Regions from separate parts of the Micromonospora sp. LH3U1 genome, predicted to be linked through region 2. Evidence: riboswitches for the same ligand, from Rfam matches in the RefSeq annotation. Region 2 holds a riboswitch; the other holds the start of a gene.

Region 1 (3,397 bases), 910 kb from region 2:
CTTCGGCCCGGGGGCCGGGCTTGAAGTCGGTGCCCAGGGTGTAGGCCACCGGTGTGAGGGCCACCTGCACGACCGTGTCGTAGGGGATGCCGAGCAACTCGGCCATCTCCCGCTCATAGCTGAGATGGCTCGTGGTCCACGCGGTGCCCAGCCCGCGTTCGCGGGCGGCCAGCATGAAGCTCCAGAACGCCGGGATGACGGAACCCCAGGCCCCCGCCTGTCCCCGGACGCTGTCCAACTCGGCGCGTGACTCGACGCGCAGGCAGGGGATGAGCAGCAACGGGACCTCGTGCAGGTGGTCCGCGAGGTGCTGCAGGCTGCCCGCGATCCTGCCCCACTGCTCGGAGGCGAAGTTCATCCGGCTGAAGGCCGGCCCGGTGCCGCCCGATGCCGGTGGTGGCGCCATCAGACCGAGGCGCCACAGTCGGGCGACGGCAGCCCGGGTCTCCTGGTCCTCGACGAAGACGAAGTCCCAGCGCTGCCTGTTGCGGCCGCTGGGTGCCTGAAGCGCGATGCTGAGGCAGTCCTCGATCACGGCACGGGGGACCGGGCGTCGCAGGTCGAGACGCTTGCGGACGGCGCGGGTCGTGCTCAGGACCTCGTCGGCGGACAGGCCCAGCGTGTTCGGCGCGATCTGCCCGGTCGGTCCGGCGTCGGTCATGCGGGCACTCCCACTCGCTCGGGCAGGTCGAGGTTGGCGATGATCCCGGGGAGGAGCCCGGGAAAACGGTCATTGATCTCGTCGGCACGCAGTTCGTGGCGACGGAAACTGCCGTTCGGTGTGACGCGCAGGACGCCGGCGGCCCGCAGCACCTTCAGGTGGTGCGAGAGCGTGGAGATGCTCACCTCGGACAACGCGTCGAACTTTCCGCAGACGACACCACCGGCCTGCGCCAACTGCCGTACGACGCTCAGGCGCACCGGGTCGGCGAGGGCGCCGAGCAACGTGGCCAGGTCGACCGAGGCGAGATCGGGATGATGCAGGGCTCTCATGGACGCCATGCTAGCTTTCAATTCGTGATTTCGAAAACTATCCAAATGCTGAGCGGAGCACGGCCATGCCTGTCGACACTGTGATCTTCAGCGGGGATGGTCCGCACGCCGACCCCTGGCACCAGTTGGCCGAGACCAGCGCCACGATCGCCAGCCTGCTCGGCGACGAGGACCAGGTCGCGATCGTGACCTCCGTCGACCAACTCGAGGCGGCACTCGACGGCGCCCGCCTGCTGGTGGTGAACGCGAGCGCGGACCGTTCCACCCCGATCCCCGAGGACGAGGCCTTCGCCCGCATCCTCGACCGCTTCCTGGCCCGTGGCGGCAGCCTGCTCGCCACCCACAGCGCCACGATCGCGTTCCCTCAGCTGGCGAGCTGGCGTTCCGCCCTCGGCGCCGCCTGGGACCACGGCCGGACCTTCCATCCGCCGATCGGCCCGAGTCTCGTCCGGCGCACCGGTGTCGAGCATCCGATCACTACCGGTCTCGGTGACATCGAGGTCCACGACGAGCGCTACACCGACCTGGAGCTGGTCGACGGCGCCCAGATCGAGCCCCTCTACGTCCACGACGAGGGCGGTGACACCCACCCACTCGTCTGGGCGCGCACCATCGGGACCAGCCGGATCGTCTACAGCGCGCTCGGGCACGGCGTCCGGTCGTACGAGTCGCAGGGGCACGTCGAGCTGCTGCGCCGCATCGTGGCCTGGCTCCGTTACGACGTCTGATCCGCAACGGTCCACGGTGGTCACTGCACAGTGTCCACTCGCTCGCAACCGCTGCGGGTCACGCCCCGCGTAGCCCGGTGAAGAACTTCACAGGGGTTGGGCGATCGTCGCCGGCCGTGCCTAACGTCGGTCGGGTTCGCCACTGCGGACACCACGACCGGCAACGCCAAATCCTGCCCCCGGTCGTCGGATACCAATAACCCGGGCAGGAGCGGGGGACCCAATGTTCCTCGGTGCACGTCACCTCGGGGTGAAGCCGCCACCGCGCGGCCGGGCTCCTCGGCCCGAACCCGACAGCTCACCTCGCCGGCGTGGAGGAAGCACACATGACGTCTGTTCACACGCCCCGTCACCGACGGGTCACCACCCGCCGCATCGCCGTCGGCACCCTGGCCGTCGGTGCGGTCACCGGCGCCGTCGCCCTCTTCGGCCCGGCCGCGCCGGCGCAGGCCGGCGTCAACTGGGACGCGGTCGCCAGGTGCGAGTCCGGCGGCAACTGGAAGATCAATACTGGTAACGGCTACTACGGCGGGTTGCAGTTCTCGCAGGGCACCTGGGCTGGTTACGGCGGCAAGAAGTACGCCGCCCGCGCCGACCTGGCCAGCCGTGGCGAGCAGATCGCCATCGCCGAGAAGGTGCTCGACGGGCAGGGCATCGGCGCCTGGCCGACCTGCGGCAAGAAGGGCGGCTCGTCGGGCGGCTCCGCCACGAAGTCCTCGACGAAGTCGTCGAAGTCCACCGCGAAGGCCACCACGCCGAAGGAACGTTCGTCGCGCGGCGAGCAGCCGGCGACCCGCAACCACGAGCGCACCGCGCCCGCGGCGGGTGGCGAGACGTACGTGGTCAAGCCTGGCGACACCCTGTCGGAGATCGCAGACAGCCACCGGCAGGTCGGCGGCTGGCAGGCCCTGTACGAGCGCAACCGGCAGCTGATCGGCACCAACCCGGGTCTGATCTTCCCGGGTCAGCGGCTCAGCCTCTGACGGATGACACGCGAACGCTCGGCCGGTGAACCGGCCGAGCGTTCGCGTGTGGGGTGCTGATCAGCCCGACTGTCCGTGCCCCCGACGGACCGCCGTCACGCAGCGGAGGCGGACGCCTTCGACTCTCGCTGTGACGCCACCGGGCCGGCGTTCCAGCCCCAGCGGGGCGCCGGTGCCGCGCTCTCCCCGGGCCGGCCCGTCCCGACCCCGTCACTGTCGTCGCCGTCGATGGTCGTGTCGACCGAGGCGGGCGTGCTGCGGGCCAGTCGCAGCGACTGCTCGGCGCCGTTGCGGGCCGCGCACGGCCAGGACTGCCCGGCGCACTGGAGGTTGCGGCAGTGCCCCTCGTCGTCCGGCTCGTGGGCGCTCAGCACGTCGATCGCCAACTGCCAGAGCAGCGGGTCGGTCACGTCGTGCGGGCGCTCGGCGCTGCGGCTCGGTCGGTTGCTGGTGTCGTCGTCGGACATGGTGGGTCCCCCCCTTGGCAGGCTGTACCCCCCAAGGGTCACCCGTCAGCCGCAGGCTAAACCGCCGGCCTGCTGTGATGTGTCTCCGGTCGCAGCTCCGACGTCCGAACACGGCACGCATACCGGTCAATCCGGCAACAGCGGCATCTCGACGCCCGGATCCCGGCCGAGCAGCACCGCACGGGTGAGCGCCGCCGATCCGAACCGGTCGCGGACCGCGTCGACC
Region 2 (3,397 bases):
CCCACCCCGCGCTCGGCACACCGACGGACGTCTCCACCGACGGCGGCGGGTCGGGTGCCGAGGCGGTCGCGGCGGCCGACCGGGTCCTGCGGGTCTACAACAACAACATCGAGAACCTGGTGCTGAACAACTCCGACGGGAGCTGCACCCGAATCCCCGGGCCGGACCACCTGACCTCGATCCTGGTCGACGACGCCGGTCGCACCGGCACCAGCGGCGTGGTGGCACCCGACATCCTGATCGTGCAGCAGGTGCGCGGCACCGGCCAGGCCGAGGCGTACGCCGACCAACTGTCGGCGAAGTTCGGCTACCCGGCGGGCACCTACGGGGCGATCGTGGCGTGGAGTGACCCGGAGCCCTGGGGCGGCACGCACAAGTGCAGCTCGCAGTCGCTCGGCGACCTCAAGAAGAAGCAGACCAACGGCATCATCTGGAACAAGCAAACGCTCAGCCTCGCCACTGGCGACATCTCGAAGTACTGGAGCGCGGGCTGGCTCAAGCCGGGCACGGCGTACGCCAACGGTGCCGGATGCACGCTGTACAAGCCGCCGAACAGCGACCCGGACAGCACCGACTACCACAAGTGGAAGCGGACCAGCGCCATCGCGGCCCGGTTCACCATCAAGGCGACCGGCACGAGCGTGTTCGCCGCGACCATGCACCTGCCGCAGGAGAACCGGCAGAACGCCTGCGCCGGCGACGGTGACCGGGGCATCGCCAACACCGGCATCCATCTCGGCGCGGACGCGACCAGCCTGCTCAACGCCTCCACGATCCGCGTCGTGGGGATCGACGCGAACCGTACGGGCATCGCATCCGGCACGCTGAGCGGCTACGGCATGACCGGCTACGGATCGAAGGCCACCAACGGCTCCAGCAAGATCGATTATCTCTTCGTCAAGGGCGGGGTGCAGCCGTCCAGCATCGACCACACGGTCGGTGGGACGAAATCGAACCACCTCGCGCTGTACGGCTTCATCACCTACTGACCGCACAGGCAGAGACGCCGCGGGCGCCGGCCCCTTGTGGGGGACGGCGCCCGCGGCGGTCTGCGCGCCTGGGTCAGGCGGAGTAGCCCCGGCTGGCGATCCAGTTGGCCAGGTCGATCGTGGTGATCCAGTACGACGGGTCGGCCGCGTTCGCCGAGTCGGCGATCCGCACGGTCCGGCCGTTGTCCTTGTAGCCCACGACGGCGATGTAGTGCCCGCCGCCGTAGGAGTGCCAGCCGCCGTTGGTGTCGGTGGCGTCGCCGACGACGTTGGCCACCACGCCGCGGCCGTCGGTGATGGCCTTGACGACGTCGGCCTGGAGCCGGTCCATCTGGGCCGAGCTGGGCGCGCCGGCGAACATCCGGGTCCGGTACGGGGAGCCCTTCACCTCGGCGTTGAGCACCCGGGTGGTGTCCTCGGCCGAGTTGGTGCCCATCTCGGTGGTGCCCAGCTCGGCGCCGAGCTCGTCCTGGGTGCGGTCGATGCCGGTGGCGCTGAGCGCGTTACGGGTGGCTGCCGGGCCGCAGTTGTAGTACGTGTTCTGCGCCTCGTAGTCGTAGTCGAGCACCTTCGTCGCAGGCGGCTTCGGCGGGGCTGGCTTACGGGTCAGGTCCGGGTTGCTGCTGGCCTTGGCGGCGGGTGACGCGGCGGTGGTGGCCGGGGCAGCGCTGGTGGCGGCGGCGGTCGGCGCGGCGCTGGCGGAGGGGACGCGTCGCGCGCCTCACCGCGGGAGGCAGCGGTGTCGCTGCGCATCTCGGCGACGGTGGTCGCGGTGCGCTGGCTGGCCGGGGCGTCGTCGGTGGCGGTGACAAGGGCGCCGGTGGTGGTGGCGATCGCGAGGGCCGCGGCGGAGGCGACGGCGATCTGGTACGGGCGCTCGGTGGCAATGCGGCGGAGCTGACGCTGCAGGGTGTGCTTCACGGGGTCCTCCACGGATCGGGGGGAGAGCGGCACACCGGGGCCGGACCGGTATATCCGGGCAGGCGCCAGCGCGCGGACCGTGGTCCGCGGATGGTGAACCGCTCAGGGGAACGCCCGGTGCTGCCGGGCGGGATAGGCGATGACCCGGGGGTCAGCTCACCGTCACTGGACGAATGAGCGGGGGCACCGCTGCGCCGTGGAGGCGAGGGAACAACCGAGGGGTGGAGAGCTGCACGAGGATGGAACTCCTTCCGACACCGCCTACCGGGTTAGCTGACGGATTCGGGCGGGAAGATCGCCCTACCGCGGGCCATGGCTCGCGGATTCACCCCGGACTTACTGATGGGTCCCCGGTTCGTTTTCACGATTGAGCGGGTCGGCGCGGCGTCGCCTCTTGCGATCGGTTACCGCACCGGACGGGACGACACTACTGGCCTGTTCGCACCCTGCCAAGCCAGGTTCACCTGCGTAAACCTGATCTGGCACGACAATTTCTGCGCGTATTGCCGATGATGTGACTCGATGGGACAAGCGGTTACGGCGACGCCTGCGGGCGACAACCGGACAGGCCGCCGATAATGCGGTCACAATTCCGGGAAAAATCGCGCCGATCGCGCCGGACGCCCGATTTCGCATTGGCGTGACCGGGCTCACATCACGGATCGGGCTCAACCCACGCGGGCCGGCCGCCAGCGTGCCACGAGCGCAGGACGGACCGTCCCGTTCGCCGCCCGGCGAGCGGGGACCGGGTTCGGCCGCAGCCGGGCCGCTGCCGCGTACGCCTCGTCGGCGAGGGTGCGCGCCGCCTCGGCGGCCAGTTCCGCGTCCCGCCACACGGCCCGCTCCCGGGTGGCGGCGGCCTCGTAGTCGGCCCGCCTCGCGTCCCGGATCGCCCGGCTGAGCACCACCTCCTGCTCGACCGGGTGCCGCCGGGGATCCCAGCCGCGCCGGTGCCCGAACACGTCGCCCAACTGCGCCATGCTCAGGTCGCCCCGCCAGTGCGCCGCAGTCGCCGCGCGGAGCAGGTAGCGCTCCCGGAGGGCGTACTCGGCAGGGGTGCGGGGGGTATGCGGGGCGGGCAGCGCCCCGGCACCCGCGAACCGACGGGCGGCGGTGTCCGCCTCGTCGTACCCGGTCCAGGCCCGCTCCATCTCCTCCTGAGCGGTCAGCCAGGCCGCGCGTCGCCGCCGCGCGGTCGTCGCCGCGCCGGCCGCAGCGACGGCCACCTCCTCGGCGTACCGGCGCAGGTCGACGGCCTCGGCTTCGGCCACCTCCCGAGCGGTGGGCGCGGCCGGGAGCGGGTCGTCCGTGGGCCGGTCCCGCTCGGGGCGAGCGACCAGCACGGCGAGTACGCCCAGTGTCAGCAGGAACAGGGCCGACCAGATGGCGGCGGCCTGCGGAACCTCGGTCACGAACTGGTAGAAGACAACGGTCTCCATGGTCGGCACCTCGGGGAGAGAGCAATGCGGTGGAGCCCGACCGGCAAC

Evidence for each region. Region 2 has a riboswitch for cyclic di-AMP ahead of PCA76_RS10630 (C39 family peptidase). Riboswitches for the same ligand answer to the same signal wherever they lie in the genome.
Region 1: it holds a riboswitch for cyclic di-AMP, as region 2 does, so the genes downstream of both, PCA76_RS14610 (LysM peptidoglycan-binding domain-containing protein) here and PCA76_RS10630 (C39 family peptidase) in region 2, are expected to answer to the same signal.

What each region holds. Positions count from the first base shown of each region.
Region 1 is NZ_CP116936.1:3,240,339-3,243,735, forward strand. Features, by position in the region: gene PCA76_RS14595 (nitroreductase family protein) at 1-661, opposite strand, end outside; gene PCA76_RS14600 (ArsR/SmtB family transcription factor) at 658-993, opposite strand; gene PCA76_RS14605 (ThuA domain-containing protein) at 1,059-1,721, shown strand; cyclic di-AMP (ydaO/yuaA leader) riboswitch at 1,876-2,047, shown strand; gene PCA76_RS14610 (LysM peptidoglycan-binding domain-containing protein) at 2,048-2,704, shown strand; gene PCA76_RS14615 (hypothetical protein) at 2,800-3,171, opposite strand; gene dinB (DNA polymerase IV) at 3,298-3,397, opposite strand, start outside.
Region 2 is NZ_CP116936.1:2,327,005-2,330,401, reverse strand. Features, by position in the region: gene PCA76_RS10635 (hypothetical protein) at 1-989, shown strand, start outside; partial or broken gene PCA76_RS10630 (C39 family peptidase) at 1,063-1,910, opposite strand; cyclic di-AMP (ydaO/yuaA leader) riboswitch at 2,154-2,294, opposite strand; gene PCA76_RS10625 (hypothetical protein) at 2,579-3,349, opposite strand.